DNA from 3 places in the Geobacillus lituanicus genome. Region 2 is predicted to be linked to each of the others. Evidence: predicted binding sites of a transcription regulator. Region 2 holds the regulator's gene; each other region holds the start of a gene.
What was found. The regulator CtsR, encoded in region 2, represses protease genes until heat stress. The targets are predictions, from matches to a motif close to ATGGTCAATAAAGGTCAAACA.
Positions count from the first base shown of each region.

Region 1: ACR1UW_RS06400 (ATP-dependent Clp protease ATP-binding subunit) is a predicted target of CtsR. The motif match lies at 2,577-2,597, and genes of this name have one in related genera.
Region 3: clpB (ATP-dependent chaperone ClpB) is a predicted target of CtsR. The motif match lies at 1,758-1,778, and genes of this name have one in related genera.

Region 1 is NZ_CP194773.1:1,267,079-1,271,116, forward strand. Features, by position in the region: partial or broken gene ACR1UW_RS06395 (IS701 family transposase) at 1-104, opposite strand, end outside; gene ACR1UW_RS06400 (ATP-dependent Clp protease ATP-binding subunit) at 373-2,508, opposite strand; gene ACR1UW_RS06405 (FixH family protein) at 2,776-3,522, shown strand; gene ACR1UW_RS06410 (YkvI family membrane protein) at 3,683-4,038, shown strand, end outside.
Region 2 is NZ_CP194773.1:481,216-485,253, forward strand. Features, by position in the region: rRNA gene ACR1UW_RS02350 (23S ribosomal RNA) at 1-1,296, shown strand, start outside; rRNA gene rrf (5S ribosomal RNA) at 1,495-1,611, shown strand; gene ctsR (transcriptional regulator CtsR) at 1,902-2,363, shown strand; gene mcsA (protein-arginine kinase activator protein McsA) at 2,378-2,926, shown strand; gene mcsB (protein-arginine kinase McsB) at 2,931-4,022, shown strand; gene clpC (ATP-dependent protease ATP-binding subunit ClpC) at 4,019-4,038, shown strand, end outside.
Region 3 is NZ_CP194773.1:1,113,534-1,117,571, reverse strand. Features, by position in the region: gene clpB (ATP-dependent chaperone ClpB) at 1-1,746, opposite strand, end outside; gene ACR1UW_RS05605 (YjzC family protein) at 1,854-2,033, opposite strand; gene argF (ornithine carbamoyltransferase) at 2,224-3,162, opposite strand; gene carB (carbamoyl phosphate synthase large subunit) at 3,159-4,038, opposite strand, start outside.

The DNA.
Region 1 (4,038 bases), 790 kb from region 2:
ACAATATGAATGAGATGCTTGATGACCGGTTTGGAAAGCTGCAGCGTCAACCCCAGCGTGAAGAAAAACTTGTGGATTCCTTGGTGATGTGCTAATCTATTCATGAGACATGAACCTCCTTGTGGATAGTTGGTGGTACATCTATTCTAACCAAGGAATCGGGTTCATGTCTCCTTTTTTGTTTAGTTGTCAATTTATGTCAGTGAATTTGCTCATCTACAGTTCCAAAAAAATTATTTTATAAAATATTCACCCCTTCACTAAAAGTGTGCTTGACTGAATCGAGGTGAAAAATCGGTTTGATAAACGGTCCATTGGAAAGAAAGATCCGCCGAAAGCAAAATTGATGTTCGGCGGATCCTCTGTTGTAAGTTATGATTCGATTTTCGCCACAATGGCATTGTCCTTGACATCGATACGGATCGCACGCACCGATTGATCCGCGTCAAGCAGGCAGTCGGCGATGTTGTCTTCGACATGCTCTTGGATGACGCGGCGGAGCGGGCGGGCGCCAAAGGCCGGATGGTAGCCGAGTTCGGCCAGTTTTTCTTTCGCCGCTTCGGTCACTTCGAGTTCGATGCCTTGTTCGCGCATCGCTGCTTTGACGTCAGCGAGCATTAAGTCGACGATCTCAAGCAAGTGTGCTTTTTCGAGCGGCTTGAACTCGATGATGGCGTCGAAGCGGTTCAAAAATTCCGGCTTGAAGTAGGCGCTCAAAGAGTCAAGGACGCTTGTTTGCCCGTTGCCCTCTTTTTCAAAGCCGACGGTGATTTTTTTGTCGGTCGCACCGGCGTTGCTTGTCGCGATGATGACCGTGTCTTTGAAGCTGACGGTGCGGCCTTGGCTGTCGGTTAGGCGGCCGTCTTCCAAAATTTGCAGGAAGATGTGCTGTACATCCGGGTGCGCCTTTTCAATCTCGTCAAGCAAGATGATGCTGTACGGGTTGCGGCGCACTTTTTCCGTCAGCTGGCCGGCTTCTTCAAAGCCGACATAGCCCGGCGGCGAACCGATCAGCTTCGAGACGGAATGTTTCTCCATGTATTCGCTCATATCGAGGCGAATCATGGCGTCTTTTGTGCCAAACAGCTCCTCGGCGAGCGTTTTGGCGAGCTCCGTTTTCCCGACGCCGGTCGGGCCGACAAACAGGAACGAACCGATCGGGCGGTGTTTCGCTTTCAAGCCGGCGCGGCTGCGGCGAATGGCTTTCGCGACTTTTTTCACCGCTTCCGCTTGGCCGATCACTTTTTTCGCCAAGTGTTCTTCGAGATGTTTCATTTTTTCTTTTTCATCGGCTTGCAGCTTGCCGACGGGGATGCCGGTTTTCTCGGCGATGATTTGTTCGATGTCGGCGGCATCGACGACAGGGCGTTCTTGGTTGACGCCTTGCTCGAGTTGTTTTTCGAGCTTCAGCTCTTCATCGCGCAGTTTCGCTGCCAATTCGTAGTTTTCTTCTTTCGCCGCTTGTTCTTTTTCTTTCGCGATTTGCATCAACCGCTCTTGCAGCTGCTTTTCATCCGTCGGGCCGAGGCGCAAGTTCGCTTTCGAGCCGGCCTCGTCAAGCAAGTCGATCGCCTTGTCCGGGAGGAAGCGGTCTTGAATGTAGCGGTGCGACAGTTTCACGCACGCTTCGATCGCTTCATCCGTATAGCGGACATGGTGGAATTGTTCGTATTTCGGCTGGATGCCTTTTAAGATGACGATCGCTTCCTCAACGGTCGGCTCGTGGACGATGACCGGTTGGAAGCGGCGCTCAAGAGCCGCGTCTTTTTCAATTTGCCGGTATTCTTTGAGCGTCGTCGCCCCAACGACTTGCAGTTCCCCGCGGGCGAGCGCCGGTTTTAAAATATTGCCGGCGTCCATCGAGCCTTCAGCGGCGCCAGCGCCGACGAGCAGGTGGATTTCGTCAATGAACAAGATGATGTTTTTCCGCTCTTGCAATTCGGCGATGAGCCGTTTCATCCGCTCTTCAAATTGACCGCGGATGCCGGTGTTGGCGACAAGCGACGCCACGTCAAGCAAGTACACGTCTTTGTTCAATAGTTTTTCCGGCACTTGCCCTTCGGCGATTTTCAGCGCGAGCCCTTCAACGATGGCTGTTTTCCCGACACCCGGCTCCCCGATCAACACCGGGTTGTTTTTGTTGCGGCGGTTTAAAATTTCGATCACGCGGGCGATTTCTTTGTCGCGGCCGATGACCGGATCGATCAAGCCCGCTTTCGCCATTTGCGTCAAGTTGCGGCCGAATTGATCCAAAAATCCACCGCCATGGCTTTGCGGGCGCTTCGCCATCGTTTTCGGCGCGCTCATTCCGGCGTTGGCGGCTGTGAACGGGCTAGTAAAGAAGTCATCAAAGGAAAACGGTGAAAAGCCGAAGTTCATCGGAATGGACAGTTGTTGTTTTTGCTTTTCATAGCATTCATGGCACAGGTGAAGTTGTTGTTTTTCCCCGTTCCATTGCAAGTTGACAAACACTGTTGCTTCACGTTGTTGGCATGCTTGGCATAGCATGAGACATACCCCCTTTTCTCTTATTTGGGATTTGACTTTGACTTTCTTTGACTTTCTGGCTTTATTATACTTTGACCTTTTTTGACTTTCAAGTGTTTTGTACAAAAAAATTGTAATAACGATGAAATGTTTTTGAAAAAATGGTGAATACTAATGTAGGTGCGGCAAAGCTATGATAAAGTGAAAAACAGAAAAAGAGGCGGAAAAGACTCCGTCTTTGGTGCTCATGATGATCATGAATTTGAAGGAAAAAGGAGAAAGGTGAAGATGAGAAGACAGGTTGGTTTCGCGTTTGCTGTTGTACTTTTGGGGATGATGATCATGGCTGCTTGTACAAATCACAACAAGCAAGCCGAGACGCCGGCCGTGCTTGACGTGAAAATCGATGCGCCGGATCATATCGATTTGAACAAACCGACGAAGCTCGCCTGCGTCGTGACGTACGGCGGCGAAAAAGTAGACGATGCGAACGAAGTCAAGTTTGAAGTATGGAAGCATGGAAGCGACGAGCGGGAAATGCTTGAAGCGAAGCATGACGGCGACGGCCGATACTCGGTGGAAAAAACGTTCACCGAAGCGGGAACATATTCGGTGGTCGCCCATGTGACGGCGCGCGACATGCATAACATGCCGAAGAAAGATATTGTCGCCGGCAGCCCGGAACAGGCGGCGACGGCTGACGGTGCGCGCGAAAATTCCCAAGGCAGTGCTGAAGAACACCATCATGGCGCCGTCGCCATTTCGCTGTCGTCCCGTTCGTTCGAAGCCGGAAAACCGGCGGCGTTGACCGTCCGCCTCTCCAAAGATGGGAAGCCGTTGACAGGTGCGACCGTTCGTTTTGAAATGTGGCAGGCGGACAATAAGCATGAATTTGTCGATGCAAAGGAAAAAGGAAACGGCGAGTACGAAGCCATGGCCACGTTTGCCAACAAAGGAACGTATTCGGTGAAAGTGCACGTCGAAGGAAGCGGCGGGCTGCACGAACATCAAGTCGAACACGTGACAGTTCATTGATGGAAACGCGATTTCACATCGCATGCCATATTAATGAAGAGAGTTTGCGGTGTGTGAGAAGGCATCTTGTCTCGGATGCCTTCTTTTTTCGTTCTGTCGTCTTTCTTGTCCATGCCGGACATATACATATATATGGAAAAGCAACGGACAAGAGAGGGAGATGGAGGATTTGGGCAAGAGACACGAGTGGTCGGAGGCGTGGCAAATCGCTGCTGTTTACGTTGGAACGGTGATTGGGGCAGGATTTGCGACCGGAAGAGAGATTATGGAATTTTTCACTCGTTATGGGACGGCTGGAACGGTGGGCATCATCATCAGCGGTTGTTTGTTTATATGGGGAGGCGCGCGGCTCATGGTGATGGCGCGCCGAATTGGAGCTGCGTCCTATGATGAGTTGAATCGCTATTTGTTCGGGAACATGTTGAGCCCGTTTGTGACGCTCGTGATGACGGTGATGATCGCAGGGGTGACGGCGGTGATGATCGCGGGGGCGGGGGCGGTGTTTGAAGAGCAGCT
Region 2 (4,038 bases):
GAAGAGGTGCCCGTACCGCAAACCGACACAGGTAGGCGAGGAGAGAATCCTAAGGCGCGCGGGAGAACTCTCGTTAAGGAACTCGGCAAAATGACCCCGTAACTTCGGGAGAAGGGGTGCTCGTTTGGGTGAAGAGCCCGAACGAGCCGCAGTGAAAAGGCCCAAGCGACTGTTTATCAAAAACACAGGTCTCTGCGAAGCCGAAAGGCGACGTATAGGGGCTGACACCTGCCCGGTGCTGGAAGGTTAAGGGGAGCGCTTAGCGGAAGCGAAGGTGCGAACCGAAGCCCCAGTAAACGGCGGCCGTAACTATAACGGTCCTAAGGTAGCGAAATTCCTTGTCGGGTAAGTTCCGACCCGCACGAAAGGTGTAACGACTTGGGCGCTGTCTCAACGAGAGACCCGGTGAAATTATACTACCTGTGAAGATGCAGGTTACCCGCGACAGGACGGAAAGACCCCGTGGAGCTTTACTGCAGCCTGATATGGAATTTTGGTATCGCTTGTACAGGATAGGTGGGAGCCTGGGAAGCCGGAGCGCCAGCTTCGGTGGAGGCGGCGGTGGGATACCACCCTGGCGGTATTGAAATTCTAACCCGCACCCCTTAGCGGGGTGGGAGACAGTGTCAGGTGGGCAGTTTGACTGGGGCGGTCGCCTCCCAAAAGGTAACGGAGGCGCCCAAAGGTTCCCTCAGAATGGTTGGAAATCATTCGGAGAGTGCAAAGGCACAAGGGAGCTTGACTGCGAGACGGACAGGTCGAGCAGGGACGAAAGTCGGGCTTAGTGATCCGGTGGTTCCGCATGGAAGGGCCATCGCTCAACGGATAAAAGCTACCCCGGGGATAACAGGCTGATCTCCCCCAAGAGTCCACATCGACGGGGAGGTTTGGCACCTCGATGTCGGCTCATCGCATCCTGGGGCTGTAGTCGGTCCCAAGGGTTGGGCTGTTCGCCCATTAAAGCGGTACGCGAGCTGGGTTCAGAACGTCGTGAGACAGTTCGGTCCCTATCCGTCGCGGGCGCAGGAAATTTGAGAGGAGCTGTCCTTAGTACGAGAGGACCGGGATGGACGCACCGCTGGTGTACCAGTTGTCCCGCCAGGGGCACCGCTGGGTAGCTATGTGCGGACGGGATAAGCGCTGAAAGCATCTAAGCGTGAAGCCCCCCTCAAGATGAGATTTCCCACCGCGTCAGGCGGGTAAGATCCCTCGAAGATGACGAGGTCGATAGGTCCGAGGTGGAAGCGTGGCGACACGTGGAGCTGACGGATACTAATCGATCGAGGGCTTAACCAAGAAAAGCGGAGGCGAGCGGTTCGCCGCGACGGGCAAATGTTCTTCACCCGCAGGGGTGCTAGCACCCCGAGGGGGAAGGTTATTTGACCCCGAGCGGCGGCGAGCCGGAGCTAGACAATGAAAAGTGAAAGCGCCGCGGCTTCTTCCCGAAACGGTTATCTAGTTTTCAGGGAACGAATTCCTGACAACCTCATATGGCCTAGTGGTGATAGCGGAGGGGAAACACCCGTTCCCATCCCGAACACGGAAGTTAAGCCCTCCAGCGCCGATGGTAGTTGGGGCCAGCGCCCCTGCAAGAGTAGGTCGCTGCTAGGCTAAGCAGAAAGCACGCCTTTTTCTTCATTAGGAGAAAAAGCGTGCTTTTTCGTTTATCTGACCGAGAAGCGTTTTACTGGGCGAAAAAACGGATATTCTATAGATAGTCTCCCTTGTTTCGGTAACCCTTGCAATTTTTCGTCATACATTGTATAGTAAAAGTAAGGTCAAATATAGTCAAAGTCAACAAGATGGCGGTGATGCTTCCTCCCAAGGAATGCCCGTTTATTATTGGACAGGGAGCAGCTTGACCGCCAAGCAGCTTGGTTGTGAGGAAGGTGGGAGGTAGAGTGCCAAACATTTCCGACATTATCGAGCAATATTTGAAGCAAGTACTCAATATGAGCGACCAAGACATCGTTGAAATTAAACGAAGTGAAATTGCTAATAAATTCCAATGTGTTCCCTCGCAAATCAACTATGTCATCAACACGAGATTCACGCTCGAGCGCGGATATATTGTTGAAAGCAAGCGCGGTGGCGGCGGCTATATCCGCATTATGAAAGTAAAGACGAAAAGCGAGGCGCAGCTGATTGACCAGTTGCTCGAGCTGATCGGCCACCGCATCAGCCAGTCGAGCGCCGAAGATGTGATAAAACGACTTATGGAAGAAAAGGTGATTTCGGAGCGGGAAGCGAAAATGATGTTGAGCGTGATGGATCGCTCCGTTTTATATATCGATTTGCCCGAGCGGGATGAACTGCGGGCGCGCATGTTAAAGGCGATGCTGACGTCGCTAAAGTATAAGTAGGGGAGGGGGAGGCATTGATTTGCCAAGAATGCAAGCAACGCCCGGCGACGATGCATTTTACGAAAATAGTCAACGGGGAAAAAACGGAATTTCACCTTTGCGAGCAATGCGCCAAAGAACATGGTCATACGTTTATGCTCTATGGCCATGACGACTTTCCGCTCAACAATTTGTTAGCGGGGCTTCTCAACTTTCAAGCTCCGATGAAAGAAGTGACGGCCAATGCGTTCCCGAATCCGGATTTGCTTCAATGCGAGACGTGCCAAATGACATACCACCAGTTTACGCAAATTGGGCGGTTCGGTTGCGCCGACTGCTATCGGACGTTTGCCCGTTACCTTCCGCCGATTTTAAAACGGCTTCATAGCGGAAATACTGCTCATTCAGGGAAAATTCCGAAGCGAAAAGGCGGCGTCCTCCATTTGCGGAAGCAGCTGGCCACGTTGAAACAAAAGCTTCAGGAATTAGTTGCCCGCGAGGAATTTGAGCGGGCGGCCGAGGTGCGCGACCAGATTCGTTCGTTAGAGGACGAACTTCGCCGACGTGGAGAGGGGGAGATGTAGCGGTATGTCATTTGGAAAGTTTTTCAACACAGCGGTCAGCGCTTGGATGAGCCAGGAGGGGCCGAATTCGGACATCGTGTTGAGCAGCCGCATCCGGCTGGCGCGCAATATTGTTGATTTTCGTTTCCCAACGCTGTTTAGCAGCGAAGAGGCGAAACAAATCGTTGCCTTGTTTGAGCGCGCGTTCGTCCATCGTCCGTATGGGGAAGCGGGACGGTTTGAACTGTTGAAAATGTCGGAGCTTCAACCGATTGAAAAACGGGTATTGGTGGAAAAGCACTTAATCAGCCCGCATTTGGCTGAAGATTCGCCGTTTGGCGCCTGCCTGCTTTCGGAAAATGAGGAAATCAGCATTATGATCAACGAGGAAGACCATATCCGCATTCAGTGTCTGTTTCCAGGGCTTCAGCTTGCCGAGGCGCTTGAGGCGGCGAGCGAGTTGGATGATTGGATTGAAGGGCATGTCAACTATGCGTTCGATGAACGGCTTGGTTACTTAACGAGCTGTCCGACGAACGTCGGAACAGGGTTGCGGGCGTCGGTGATGATGCATCTTCCGGCGCTGGTGCTGACGCAGCAGATCAACCGCATCATCCCTGCCATCAACCAGTTGGGACTCGTCGTCCGCGGTACGTATGGGGAAGGAAGTGAGGCTTTAGGGAACATTTTCCAAATTTCGAACCAAATTACGCTCGGAAAATCAGAAGAAGATATTGTCGCTGATTTGCATACGATCGTTGAGCAGCTCATCGCCCAAGAAAGGGCGGCTCGCCAGGCATTAGTGAAAACGTTGGGCATACAATTAGAAGACAAGGTATTCCGTTCATACGGCATATTGGCCAACTGCCGCGTCATCGATTCGAAGGAGGCGGCGCAATGCCTGTCGGATGTGCGTTTAGGGATCGATTTAGGATATATCAAAAACATCCCGCGCAACATTTTAAATGAGCTGATGATTTTGACGCAGCCAGGATTTTTGCAACAATATGCCGGAGGGGTGCTTCGCCCTGAGGAACGGGATGTCCGCCGGGCGGCGTTGATTCGGGAACGCTTAAGGATGGAAACACGAAGAAAGATGGAGGGTGATGAACGATGATGTTTGGCAGATTTAC
Region 3 (4,038 bases), 630 kb from region 2:
GACGAGCTCCACCGCTTCGTCTTGGCCGATGACTCGCTTATGGAGCCATTCATGAAGCCGCAGCAGCTTTTCCCGCTCCCCTTCGACAAGGCGGGTGAGCGGAATGCCCGTCCAGCGTGACACGATTTCGGCAATCTCTTCTTCCGTCACTTCCTCGCGCAGCAATTTCCCTTCACTTTGCTCACTGATTTCTTGCTCGAGCTGTTTGAGTTGCTTTTCCAACTGCGGAATGCGGCCATGGCGAAGCTCCGCCGCCTTGTTTAAATCATACTCGTTTTCCGCCTCTTCCAGTTCGCGTTTTGCCCGCTCGAGCGCCTCGCGCAAACGGCGGACGCGGTCAAGCGCCTCTTTTTCTTTTTGCCATTGCGCTTTCATGGCGTTCGCCTTTTCACGCAAATCGGCAAGTTCTTTTTGCAATGCCGCAAGCCGCTCGCGGCTCGCTTCATCCGTTTCTTTGCTTAAGGCCGCCTCTTCAATTTCCAGCTGCATGACGCGGCGCATCACTTCGTCCAGCTCCGACGGCATCGATTCCATTTCCGTCCGGATCGTCGCGCACGCTTCATCGACCAAATCGATCGCTTTGTCAGGCAAAAAGCGGTCAGAGATGTAACGGTCGGACAAAACGGCGGCCGCGACGAGCGCGCGATCGTGGATTTTCACTCCATGGTGCACTTCATACCGTTCTTTCAATCCGCGCAAAATCGAAATCGTGTCCTCGACACTCGGCTCTTGGACAAGCACTTGTTGGAAGCGGCGCTCGAGCGCCGGGTCTTTTTCGATGTATTGCCGGTACTCATCAAGCGTCGTCGCCCCGATGCAGCGCAACTCGCCGCGGGCAAGCATCGGCTTGAGCATATTGCCGGCGTCAATCGCCCCTTCCGCTCTGCCGGCGCCGACGATCGTATGCAGCTCGTCAATGAACAATATGATGCGGCCGTCGCTTTTTTTGATTTCGTTTAACACCGCTTTCAGCCGTTCTTCAAATTCACCGCGAAACTTTGCTCCGGCGACGAGCGCGCTCATATCAAGAGCGAAAATCGTTTTGTCTTTCAGCCCTTCCGGGACGTCTTTGCGCACGATGCGTTGAGCGAGCCCTTCGACAATAGCGGTCTTCCCGACGCCCGGCTCGCCGATCAACACCGGGTTGTTTTTCGTCTTCCGCGACAAAATGCGGATGATGCGGCGAATTTCACTGTCGCGGCCGATGACCGGGTCGATTTTTCCCGCTTTCGCTTCCGCGACAAGGTCGCGCCCGTATTTTGCCAACGCTTCATAGGTTGCTTCCGGATGTGGACTCGTCACGCGTTGATTCCCCCTTACGTTTCTCACTGCCGCTAATAGTGCTTCCTTCGTCAGTCCAAACGACGCCAGCTGCCGAGCGACCGGCTCGGCGCCATGAGGCAACGCGAGCAGCACATGTTCGACCGATATGTACTCGTCTTGCATTCGCTTCGCTTCGTTTTCCGCCTCCTCAAGCAGCCGCGCTAAGGCGGGCGCAACATACAGCTGCCCGTCCGCCCCATGCACTTCAGGCTTTTGGCGAAGCTGGCTGCGAAGCCAGTCAGCGGCCTTTTCCTTGTCGGCGCCGGAAAGCTCCACGAGCCGCGGCGCCAGGCCGCCTTCTTGTTCGAGCAGCGCAATCAGGAGATGCTCGACATCAAGCTGTTGATGATGTCGTTCTTTGGCGAGCGACTGCGCCGCCATCAGCGCCTCTTGCAGTTTTTCCGTCAAACGGCTTGCGTCCATGCCGTTCCCTCCATTTGACCTTCTTTGACCATAAATCATTATAGCCGATCGCGAAGCACACGGCAAATCAAAAGCCACTCCATACTTGGAATGGCTTTTGTTGTACTTCACGGTTTGCGCAAATACGTCCAATGCCGATTATGGTTCGACGTTTCCGGGAACGTATCGCCGGCTTTCAGTTTCAGCTTTTTCGGGTGTTTTACATTGTCGCCCGTTTCGCCGATTTCAATGTACACGCCGTTGTTCGGCGCTTTATCCCCTGGTTTGAAATGGCGCGGTTGGCCCATTTGTTTCATCCCCCTTGCTTCGATTGCATTTGTTAGCATTCCCGGTTTTGCCGCTGTTCATAAGAAGGGAAATGATGGGGCCGCCGCACACGGAGCGTCAAGCCTTCACAATAAAAACGTTTTTTCTCATGAAAATCCTTTTCCTTGCAAAGAACAAAAAAGGAACTCCCGAAACGGGAATTCCTTTTTCCTATAGGATCGACACTAAAATCGCTTTTTGGGCATGAAGCCGGTTGCCGGCCTGCTCAAATACGACCGAGTTCGGGCCGTCCATGACGCCGGCCGTCACTTCTTCGCCGCGGTGGGCCGGCAGACAATGCAAAAAGAGATAATCCGGTTTTGCCGCTTTGACGAGCTCTTCGTTGACTTGATACGGCTGAAACACTTGCAGCCGCTCAGCACTTTCGCTTTCTTGGCCCATGCTCGTCCAGACATCCGTATAAATCGCATCCGCCCCCGCCACCGCCACAAGCGGGTCGTGCGTCACCGTGACGGCGGCGCCTGTCTGTTCACCGATTCGGCACGCCGCCTCGACATATTCTTTCTTTGGCTCATAGCCCGGCGGACAGGCGATGGCGACATCCATGCCGACTTTCGCCGCGGCCACAAGCAAGGCGTTGGCGACGTTGTTCCCGTCGCCGACATAGGCGAGCTTGACGCCTTGGAACGTTTTCTTCACTTCATAAATCGTCAGCAAATCCGCCAACGCCTGGCACGGATGATCGTCGTCCGTCAGGCCGTTGATGACCGGAACGGACGCATATTCGGCCAACTCCTCGACTTTTTGATGGGCAAATGTGCGAATCATAATGACATCGACGTATTGCGACAAGACGCGGGCCGTATCGGCGATCGTTTCGCCGCGGCCAAGCTGCAAATCGTTTCCGTTTAAATACATCGCCTGGCCGCCAAGCTGAATCATGCCGACTTCAAACGACACGCGCGTGCGCGTTGACGGCTTTTCAAAAATCATCGCCATTGTTTTCCCGGAAAGCGGCGTATACGATACACCGGCTTTTTGTTTCGCTTTTAAATCAGTTGCTAACGCCAGCAAGTCCAAAATTTCTTCTGTCGAGAAATCAAGAAGCGTTAAAAAATCTCTCCCTTTTAATGACATCACTGCATTCATGCGATCACCGCCTGTTCTGCCTGTTTTTTCTTTTCCAACCAGCCATGGATCGGCTGCACATCAAGATGATCGACATCGAGCGCCTGCAAGAAGAGCTTCAATGTCTCACGTTCCGTGAAGACGAGCAATTGTCGGGACAACGCAGTCATTCGTTTGTTCGCTTCGCCTTCCTCTTTGCCCAAGTCGATCACCGCGAGCGCCGTGTCGCGCTTCACCCAATCGGCAAACGGGACATCAGCGACGATGGTCAGCTGTTTCGCCGTCATCTCTGCCTCCAGCTCGGCGTCGATGTTGCCAATGACATAGACCTCGTTCGCGTTCGCTTTCTTTTGCAAATACGGATAAAACGCTTTATACGCCGCTTCCTCCTTCGTTGCGGCGATGCTGATGCCTTCGCCGGTCGATTTCATCTCTGGCCCAACCACCGGGTCAACCCCCGGCAGCTTATGGGTCGAAAAGACCGGATACTTTAACACGGCGTACGGCATGACCGCCAAGCCGCGCGCTTTTTCGTCCACGATGTCGACAAGCGATTTCCCAAGCAATAATTTTGTCGCAATTTGCGCCAGCGGCACGCCGGTCGTTTTGCTGACGATCGGCACCGTCCGGCTCGCGCGCGGGTTCACTTCCAGGACATATACATTGCCGTCCGCAATGACATATTGAATGTTCATAATTCCTTTAAAGCCGAGTTTTTTCGCAATCCGGCCCGCATAGTCGATGATTTTCGCTTTTTCTTCGTCTGTGAGCGTCTGCGCCGGCAGCCAAGCATAGCTGTCACCGGAGTGGACGCCGGCTTTTTCGACGTGTTCAATGATGACCGGCAGCACGATGTCTGTTCCATCCGTCACGATGTCCGCTTCTGCCTCTTTCCCG